Regions from separate parts of the Mesorhizobium sp. WSM4816 genome, predicted to be linked through region 1. Evidence: riboswitches for the same ligand, from Rfam matches in the RefSeq annotation. Region 1 holds a riboswitch; each other region holds the start of a gene.
The links. A riboswitch is a leader RNA that binds a small molecule or an ion and turns the genes downstream of it on or off. The one in region 1 is predicted to bind cobalamin.

Region 1 (3,269 bases):
GGCCGCGAGCGCGCCGCCTACATTGAAGACATTTATCGCGAGGTCGTCGAACGCGGCCCGATCGCCGCTTCCGCCCTGGAAGGCCAGAAAGGCTCCGGCGGCTGGTGGGGCTGGAGCGACGCCAAGCACGCTTTCGAATGGCTGTTCTGGGCCGGCCGCATCACCACGGCGTCACGTCGTGGCTTCGAGCGGCTTTATGATCTGCCGCAGCGCGTGCTGCCGCCGGAAATACTTGCCCTGCCGGTGCCCTCCCCTGAGGATGCGCACCGCGAATTGCTGCGCATCTCCGCCCGCGCCCACGGCGTCGCGACAGCAGGCGACCTGCGCGACTATTTTCGCCTCTCTCCCGCTGACATCAAAGGCCGCATCGAGGAACTGGTCGACGCCGGCGACCTCTTGCCGGTGACCGTCGAAGGCTGGAGCAAACCCGCCTATCTTCACAAGGACGCTCGTTTTCCGCGCAAGATCGAGGCGCGCGCCTTGCTCGCTCCGTTCGATCCGGTTGTCTTCGAACGGACGCGTACGGAAAGACTGTTCGACTTCCGCTATCGCATCGAGATCTACACCCCTGCCGAAAAGCGCCAATACGGCTATTATGTGCTGCCGTTCCTGCTCGGCGAAAGGATCGTGGCGCGCATCGACCTTAAGGCCGACCGCCCGGCCGGCGTGCTGCGGGCCCATGCCGCCTATGCCGAACCCGGCGCGCCGCCGCAAACCGCCGCCGAACTTTTTGAGGAATTGAAGCTGATGCAGGGTTGGCTCGGCCTCGAACGCATCGAGGTGACGCCTGCGGGGGATCTGGGCCACGCGCTGGCGGAAGTCGCGGTTTCGTAAGGGATTGCCGATGTCGGCGCCGCCCCTCATTGCCCTGCCGGGCATTTCTCCCCGTATAGTGACGGGGAGAAAGGACGACTTGGTTTGGGATTTCGCCAATCTACAGCGTTGTAAGGCTGGGCGCCCAGGTGCGGCCGGCTTTCCTTCTCCCCGTCACTATACGGGGAGAAGGTGCCGGCAGGCGGATGAAGGGCAGCGCCGACTCGAAAATTGCCCCGCAGCGTTTCCCTCGCCGCGTCGTAGACGTGCGTTGACACAACTGCCTCCACAAGCCTAAATCCGGTTCAGACGGTCTCCTCTCGGCAAAGGGAGGAGCCAAGAGGGAATGCGGTGCGAAATCTCGATTTCAAATCCGCGGCTGTCCCCGCAACTGTAAGCGACGAGCCAAGGCCGATAACCACTGGGAAAATCCCGGGAAGGCGGCACCAAGGCGATGACCCGCGAGCCAGGAGACCTGCCGTCTAGCGACATAAAAATCCGATCGCCTGGCGGGTTTTCCGGGCAAGGAGCCTGATTTGGAACGCGACAGCAGTTTTTCGGCTGAGACAGCGGGCGTATTGTCCGGCGATGATGATGCTCTGGCCGACGTCACCGTGATCGTCTGCGCCTCCTGCCGTGACGAGACCGGCTCCGACGGCCATCCTCGCGCCGGCGAATTGTTGGCCGAAGACACGCGCCGCGCCGCCTCTGGCGAAAATATCCGTATCCGCAGCGTCGAATGCCTCGGCAACTGCAAGCGCCGCCTCAGCGCCGCTATCCTGCGCGACGGCTGCTGGAGCTATGTCTTCGGCGACCTGACCGCGACCAGCGGCGCCGATCTCATCACCGGCGCAAAACTGTTCGCCACCTCGACCGACGGCCTCATCCCATGGCGCGGCCGCCCCGATTGCCTGAAGCGCGGCCTCGTTGCCCGCATCCCTCCCCTCGACCTTTTGAAGGACCAGATATGACCACTTCCGTCTCCCGAGTGCCCTGCACCGTCGTCACCGGCTTCCTCGGCGCCGGCAAGACGACGCTGATCCGCCATCTGCTCGAAAACGCCGGCGGCAAGCGGCTGGCCATCATCGTCAACGAGTTCGGCGACATCGGCATTGACGGCGAGATTCTTAAGGGATGCGGCATCGACACCTGCCCTGAGGAAAACATCGTCGAACTGGCCAATGGCTGCATCTGCTGCACCGTCGCCGACGATTTCGTCCCGGCGCTCGACCAGATCCTGTCGCTGACGCCCAGGGTCGACCAGATCCTGATCGAAACCTCCGGGCTGGCGCTGCCCAAGCCGCTGGTCCAGGCCTTCCAGTGGCCGACGGTGAAGAGCCGGGTGACGGTTGACGGCGTCATTGCCGTGGTCGACGGACCGGCGCTGGCCGAAGGCCGCGTTGCCAACGACATGGACGCCCTGCAGGCGCAGCGCGCGCAGGACGAGACGCTCGACCACGACGATCCGGTCGAGGAGGTGTTCGAGGACCAGCTCGCCTGCGCCGACCTGATCATATTGTCGAAGAGCGACCTGATGGACGCCACCGGCTCGGCCCGCGCCAATGCCGTCATCCGCAAGCACGCCGCCCGCGCGGTGAAGATCGTGCCGGCCTCGCAGGGCAAGGTCGATCCCTCCGTGCTGCTCGGCCTCGGCCTTGCCGTCGAGGACGACATCGAGAACCGCAAGACCCACCACGATGACGAGCTCGATCACGAGCATGACGATTTCGACTCGTTCGTCATCGACATTCCGTCGATCGCCAATCCCGAAGAGCTGGCTTTGCGTGTCGCCACGGCGGCGGAAGAAGAAAACGTGCTGCGCGTAAAAGGCTTCGTCGAGGTCGGCGGCAAGCCGATGCGGCTGTTGCTGCAGGCAGTCGGGCCGCGCGTCAACCACTATTACGACCGCGCCTGGACCGCCGCCGACGATCGCCGCTCCCGCCTCGTCGTCATCGGCCTGAAAGGGCTGAACCGCCCGGCGATCGAGCGTATCCTCGCCGGCTGACCTCAGGCACGAGCCGCGATGCACATCCTCACCACCACATCCGCCTCGCTCGACGATCTTGCCGAGCCTGTCGATCTCAGGCAGACGCCTGCGGATGTCGTGGCGCTGTCCTTCACCGACAGCGATCTGGCCGGGCTGGCGGCGGCGTGGCAGGCGGACGCGGATCGCCTGCCGTCGATGCGGTTGGCCACCTTGCGCGATCTGCGCCATCCGATGTCTGTGGATCTGTGGATCGACAGCGTCGCCCGGCACGCCAGGGTTGTTCTGGTTCGCATCCTCGGCGGTTACGACTGGTGGCGCTACGGCTGCGATCAGCTCGCCTCGACCGCCCGCGCGCACGGCATAAAACTGGCGCTGCTGCCCGGCGAATGCCGCGACGAGGATTTGCGTCTGATCGAAGGCTCGACGCTGCCGCGCCAGGAGCTCGACGGCCTGCTTGGCTATTTCCGCG
Region 2 (3,269 bases), on a different contig from region 1:
AGCTGCTCTACAGCAGCATGGGTCCGGCGATCGAGGCGTCCGGCGGCAGTGCCGGCAACACGGCGGCCGGCGTCGCCAGCTTCGGCGGCCGCGCCGCCTTCTTCGGCAAGGTCTCGAACGACACGCTCGGCGAAATCTACGCCCATGACATGCACGCGCAGGGCGTCGCCTTCGACACCAGGCCACTCAATGGCGAACCGCCGACGGCGCGCTCGATGATCTTCGTCACGCCGGACGGCGAGCGCTCGATGAACACCTATCTCGGCGCTTGCGTCGAGCTCGGTCCTGAGGATGTCGAAGCGGACAAGGCGTCTGGCGCCGCCGTCACCTATTTCGAGGGCTATCTGTGGGACCCGCCGCGCGCCAAGGAAGCGTTCCGGCAGACGGCGAAGCTCGCCCATGCAGCCGGGCGCGAAGTGTCGATGACATTGTCGGATTCGTTCTGCGTCGACCGCTACCGCGACGAGTTTCTGGAGCTGATGCGCTCGGGCACCGTCGACATCGTCTTTGCCAACAGCCACGAGATCAAGTCGCTCTACCAGACCGCCTCCTTCGACGAGGCGCTGGCCCAGATCCGCAGGGATTGCAAGATCGCCGCCGTCACCCGCTCGGAAAAGGGCTCGGTTATCGTGCGCGGCGACGAGACCGTCACCATCGATGCGACGAAAATCCGCGAGTTGGTCGATACGATCGGCGCCGGCGACCTCTATGCCGCCGGTTTCCTCTACGGCTACACGCAAGGGCGCAGCCTGCAGCATTGCGGCGATCTCGGATCGCTGGCGGCCGGGCTGGTGATCCAGCAGATCGGCCCCAGGCCGCGGCAGAATTTGCGCCGCGAGGCTGAACAGGCGGGGCTGTTGTAGGGCGGCATTTCCGCCACGTGCTGCCCACCTTCCCGTTTGCGGGCTGTCCAGACAAGCGCGGGTAAAGCGTCGCGTACCCGTCCGTAAAGGATGGCGGTTTTCTCCAAATTTCTGATTTCTTGAGGCTCAGGGACGGGCCAGTACTGCCGCCCGATCATCAATGGCCAACACGCGCCATTTTTGACGAAGGTCGTTTTGAGCCGGGATCGTACAATTGACAGATGCCCGAGCGAGCAGGCACAGCCTGCGCAAACCGGAGAGTGGCGCAAATGGCTCAGCTCTACCCGCGACCTGCGACTTGGGAACACGGCAGGTGAACGGTTCACGTAAACACATAAACATGTCTTTATACGGCATTGATAACAAAGGGAGCTACTGCGATTGTCGGCGCGTCGTGGTTCTCCGCACGGCGTTGCCGTAGCGGAGCTAAGAGGGAAGCCGGTGCAATCCGGCGCTGCCCCCGCAACTGTAAGCGGCGAGCCAACCCACCAATGTCACTGGGGCGAACTGACCCGGGAAGACGGGGCAGAGGCTGTGACCCGCGAGCCAGGAGACCTGCCACGGTGAACAACGTCCACGGGCGGGGTGTCTGGTGGCCGCGGCAGCTCGGTGTTCATGCCGGCCTGCTAGCGCCTTCCTTGTCCCCGCTCCAAGCATCGGGGTATGGAATGAATGTCTCCCAGCAAGTTCCCATAGCAACGCTTGGCATGCCGCGTATCGGTCGCCGGCGAGAACTGAAATTCGCGCTTGAAAGCTACTGGTCCGGAAAATCTTCTGCTGCCAACCTTCTCGCGACGGCGAAGGCACTCCGCGCCGCCAGCTGGAGCGAGCAGCACGATCGCGGCGTGTCGAAGATCCCGTCGAACGACTTCTCACTGTATGACCATGTGCTCGACACCGCAGCAATGCTCGGCGTCGTGCCAGCTCGTTACGGCTGGACGGGCGGCGAGGTCCCGCTCGACATTTACTTCGCGATGGCGCGCGGGACGCAAGGCGATACTGCGGGTTGTGGACACGCCGGTCACGGGCATGCAGTTCAGGGGCAGCGCGTAACCGCAATGGAAATGACCAAATGGTTCGACACGAACTACCACTACATCGTGCCGGAGCTGGGCGACGATCAGACATTCGCCCTCTCGTCGACGAAACCAGTCGATCACTTTCTGGAGGCAAAAGAGCTCGGCATCCATACACGCCCGGTCATCCTTGGACCGGTCACCTTCCTCAAGCTGGCAAAGTCTCCTGACCAGGGCTTCAATCCCATAGCGCTCCTACCGCGGCTGCTGCCCGTCTACGAGCAACTCCTGCGGAGGCTGGAGCTCTCGGGGGCCGACTGGGTGCAGATTGATGAGCCGGCGCTTGTGCTCGACCTTAGCCCGAACGAACGATCTGCCTTCGAATTCACGTACGGCCAGCTGTCGAAAGCCGCGCCCAAGTTGAAAATTATGCTGGCGACCTATTTCGGGCCGCTGGGAAACAATCTCGAGACCGCGCTTTCGCTGGGCCTGGCGGGCCTGCATCTCGACCTCGTGCGCGCTCCCGAGCAGTTGGAGACGGTTGGTCGGCTTGCACCGAAGGATCTGGTGCTCTCACTTGGCTTGATCGACGGCCGCAATGTCTGGCGCGCGAACCTGGCTGCCATTCTCGACCGCATCAAGCCGATCGTTGCCGGCTGGCCGCTGGATCGCGTCGAGATTGCGCCTTCCTGCTCGATGCTTCATGTGCCGATGGACCTGCGGATGGAGACCGCGCTCGATGTGGATGTCGGTTCGTGGCTGGCATTCGCCGCCTAGAAGAGTGAAGAGCTGCTTGTGCTGGCCCAAGCCTTATCCGAAGGCAGGGAGGCCGTAGCAGGCGCACTGAAAGCTTCTGCCGAGGCGGCCGCGGCGCGCGCAATGTCTGGAAAGGTCCATGATCCGCTCGTCCATCGGCGGGTTATCAGCATTGACGGCGCCATGAAGCAACGAAAGAGCGCATTTGCCAAGCGCTCGAGAATCCAGGCTGACACGCTCGGCCTGCCGCCGTTCCCGACGACGACGATCGGGTCCTTCCCGCAGACGCCCGAGGTGCGCAGGGCGCGCTCCGCTCATGCGAAGGGCCGGCTGAGCTATGTCGATTACCAGGCCTTCCTGAAGAAAGAGACCGAGGCGGCGGTCCGCTGGCAGGAAGAGATCGGGCTGGACGTGCTGGTACATGGCGAGTTCGAACGAAACGACATGGTCCAGCATTTCGGCGAGCAGCTGTCCGGCCTCGCCTTCACCCAGCATGGCGGGGTGCAAAGTTACGGCTCCCGGCTCGTGCGCCCTCCCATCATCTTCGGCGACGTATCGCGGCCTAATCCGATGACGGTTCTCTGGTGGCAAATTTGCCCAGTCGCTGACGAAAAAGCCGGTGAAGGGCATGCTC
Region 3 (3,269 bases), on a different contig from region 1:
TAGAGCAGGTCCATCGAGGCGGCGGGGCGGTTGTTGTCGAGATGGACGCAGCTTTCCGTCAGCACCAGCGTCTTGATGCCGTGCGGCGCCAGCGTATCTGGCGTTACCTCGCCGCCCGGCTTCATGCCGTAATACCAGCCGGCGAAGAAGAAATCGGGCTCGACCGCGACCAGGTTTTCGAGCGTCGGGTATTTCGGCGCGAGTTCCGGGATCGCTCCCTGCCCGGCCTTGAATTCCGGACCGACCTTGTACCATCCGGTGATGCCGGTCAGGCCGACGATCGACGGTTGCAGCCCCAGCGCGAAGGCCATCTCGGCCATGTTCATATCCTGGATGACGGCGCGCTTCGGCGCGGCGTCGAACGTCAGCGGTGTGCCGCAGCTGTCGACTGTTACCGGGAAAGCGAAGGCGGCCTGGGCAAGCAGGAGAGAGGCAAAAGACAGTGCGAGGCGTTTCACGGATGTTGCTCCTTGGTTAGATCAGAAGAGGCACGGTTCGGGACTTCGAACACCGTGAGTTCGCGGTCTTCGGTGGGATGGCGCAGCCGAAGCACGTCGACGCCGAAAATCTCGCGGATCAACTGCTTGGTCAGCGCCTCGCGCGGACCGGCGAGTGCCTGCAGGCGTGCCTCGTTCATCACCGCGACCCTGGTGGCAAATGGCGTGACCAGCGACAGATCATGCAGCACCGCCACGACGGTCATGCCAAGCTGCGATACGAGTTCGAGAAGTTCGCTGCGGGCGCGCGGATCGAGATGATTGGTCGGTTCATCGAGGAACAGGATTTTCGGCTCCTGGGCGATGGCGCGCGCCAGCTGGGCGCGTTGCCGCTCACCACCCGACAGCGAGCCGATCGTGCGGCCGAGCAGCGGCAGCAGGCCAGTTCTGCGAAGCGCTTCGACGACGACGTCGCGTTGCTCGCTCCTGCGTCGCCAGCCGGCATGCGGGACCCGCCCAAGTCCGACGTAGTCGATCACGGCAAGCCGCGGATCGGGCTGATCGGTCTGGCCGACGACCGCCATGTGCAGCGCCCGCTCGGCGGCCGGAAACGTCTCCAGCCGGCGTCCGGAAAATCTCACATCTCCCCCGCTCGGACGCAGCGTGCCGCATAGCATGCGCAGCAGCGTCGTCTTGCCGGCGCCGTTGGGACCGATGATGGCGAGGCGGTCTCCCGCCGCGACCGAAAGGCTGACCGCACTGACCAGGCGCTGGCCATTCGCCGTGGCGCTCAGTTCACGCGCTTCAAGAAGAGGCTGGCAGGCGTCCAACTTACCGTCACTTTCTCAATGGCGACGGAAGGAAGCTGGACCAGCCGACAAGACCGATGTCCACGTCTCCTCCCGGCACACCCCGTCCGGTCAACTCGTGCGATGGCAGGTCTCCTGGCTCGCGGGTCCTTGCGCCATCCTGCCTTCCCAGCCTTGGCCAGTGGCATTTCGGATTTTGCTCGCCGCTTACAGTTGCGGGGGCAGCCACGGCCTCGATCCGAAGATCTCACCGTGTTCCCTTTTCACCCCTCGCCTTTCGGCTTGGGGAACCATCAGTCAGCCACCCTAGTTTTCCGCCAATCCCAGCGCAATAAATTTCCGGGTTCCGGAGTGCCCGCGAGCAATGGTCTTGTCAGAACGAGCATACCGAACCTCGTAATGTAATAACGTTACGACTTAAAGGACAACGCCTGCTCCCGTCAAGCCCTTCGCCCAACGCCTTCGACTTGCCGACCAGCGTCGCATTGCGCGGTGCGCAATTTCGATCAAACTGCCTCCACCAGGAAGCGATACCATGACCTGGCCAATGCGCAGTCCCACAGCAAGGAGCCATATGAACCCGACCGAGAAAGCGCTGTGGTTCGTCGAAAGCCATCTGCCGGAGGCCATCTCGCTCGACGATGTCGCCAACAGCAGCGGCGTGTCGCGCTTTCACGTGACGCGGGCTTTCGGTGCGGCGACCGGACGTTCGGTGATGGGCTACCTGCGTTCTCGCCGGCTGACCGAGGCGGCGCGCAGGCTCGCCGCCGGCGCACCGGACATCCTCTCGGTCGCGCTCGACGCCGGCTATGCCTCGCATGAGGCTTTCACCCGTGCCTTCCGCGACCAGTTCGGCACCACGCCGGAACTGGTGCGCGCGCAAGGCTCGCTCAAAAACCTCGATCTCGTGGAGCCGATCCTGATGGACCAGTCCTTCCTCACCAATCTCGAGCCGCCGCGTTTTGAGACCAGCCGGCCGTTCCTCATCGCCGGTCTTGGCGAGCGCTACAGTTGCGAAACCAGCGCCGGCATCCCGATGCAGTGGCAAAGGTTCGGCCCCTATGTCGGCAACATTCCAGGCGAGGTCGGCGACGTCGCCTATGGCGTCTGCGTCAACGGCGACGATGCAGGCAATTTCGACTATATCGCCGGCGTCGAGGTGTCCGATTTTTCGGACCTGCCGAAGGAGTTTTCGCGCGTGCGCGTGCCGGCGCAGAAGTACGCCGTGTTCGCCCATCGCGACCACATCTCGACCATCCGCCGCACGGTCAACACGATCTGGAACAAATGGCTGCCGGCCTCCGGGCACAAGATTGCCGACGCGCCCGAATTCGAGCGCTACGGCCCCGAATTCGATCCGCGCAGCGGCAATGGCGGGCTGGAAATCTGGATACCGGTCAAAGGGTGAGAATGGCCCAGTTTTCAACTTGTGTAGGAGACTAGTGTCGAGGCGCTCCGCCTTATCTTGCCTTCTCCGTTGTCCCACAAGGGGAGAGGGGAAAGACGCTACAACTCCAGGTTCCAGTTCTGGCCGACCAGATCCTTGCCGAAGGCGTGGTGGCGTTCCTGATTGGCCAGCTTGAACCCGGCCGCCTCGTAGATGCGGCGCGCTGAGGTGAGCACGTCGTTGGTCCACAGCGTCAATTTCTTGTAGCCCTTGGCACGGGCAAAGCCGATGCATTCCTCGACCAGCCGCCTGCCGATGCCGAGACCGCGCGCCGAGGGCTCGACATAGAGCAGGCGCAGCTTCGCCACCGCGTCCGACTGGCGCACGAGAAAGACCGAGCCGACGACTTCCCCTTCCCGCTCGGCGATCCAGCTGCGTTCCCATTTCGGATCGTAGGATTTGACGAAAGCGCCGAGGATTTCGGCGACCAGCGCCTCATAAGTTTCGTCCCAGCCATATTCCTGCGCATAGAGCAGGCCCTGGCGATGGATGATCCAGCCGATGTCGCCGACCTGCAAGGACCGCAGCATGTAAGGGACCCTGGGCTCTGCACTCTCGCCCAGCAGGCGCTGCACC

Region 2: linked by a shared signal. The riboswitch ahead of metE (5-methyltetrahydropteroyltriglutamate--homocysteine S-methyltransferase) and the one ahead of AC0L3H_RS19520 (DUF1636 family protein) in region 1 are both predicted to bind cobalamin.
Region 3: linked by a shared signal. The riboswitch ahead of AC0L3H_RS32510 (ABC transporter ATP-binding protein) and the one ahead of AC0L3H_RS19520 (DUF1636 family protein) in region 1 are both predicted to bind cobalamin.

What each region holds. Positions count from the first base shown of each region.
Region 1 is NZ_JBVVQR010000018.1:48,465-51,733, reverse strand. Features, by position in the region: gene AC0L3H_RS19525 (winged helix-turn-helix domain-containing protein) at 1-834, shown strand, start outside; cobalamin riboswitch at 1,109-1,310, shown strand; gene AC0L3H_RS19520 (DUF1636 family protein) at 1,350-1,784, shown strand; gene cobW (cobalamin biosynthesis protein CobW) at 1,781-2,818, shown strand; gene AC0L3H_RS19510 (cobaltochelatase subunit CobN) at 2,837-3,269, shown strand, end outside.
Region 2 is NZ_JBVVQR010000015.1:131,405-134,673, forward strand. Features, by position in the region: gene AC0L3H_RS17975 (adenosine kinase) at 1-863, shown strand, start outside; cobalamin riboswitch at 1,242-1,440, shown strand; partial or broken gene metE (5-methyltetrahydropteroyltriglutamate--homocysteine S-methyltransferase) at 1,556-3,269, shown strand, end outside.
Region 3 is NZ_JBVVQR010000071.1:894-4,162, reverse strand. Features, by position in the region: gene AC0L3H_RS32515 (ABC transporter substrate-binding protein) at 1-458, opposite strand, end outside; gene AC0L3H_RS32510 (ABC transporter ATP-binding protein) at 455-1,267, opposite strand; cobalamin riboswitch at 1,355-1,556, opposite strand; gene AC0L3H_RS32505 (AraC family transcriptional regulator) at 1,821-2,654, shown strand; gene AC0L3H_RS32500 (bifunctional helix-turn-helix transcriptional regulator/GNAT family N-acetyltransferase) at 2,753-3,269, opposite strand, start outside.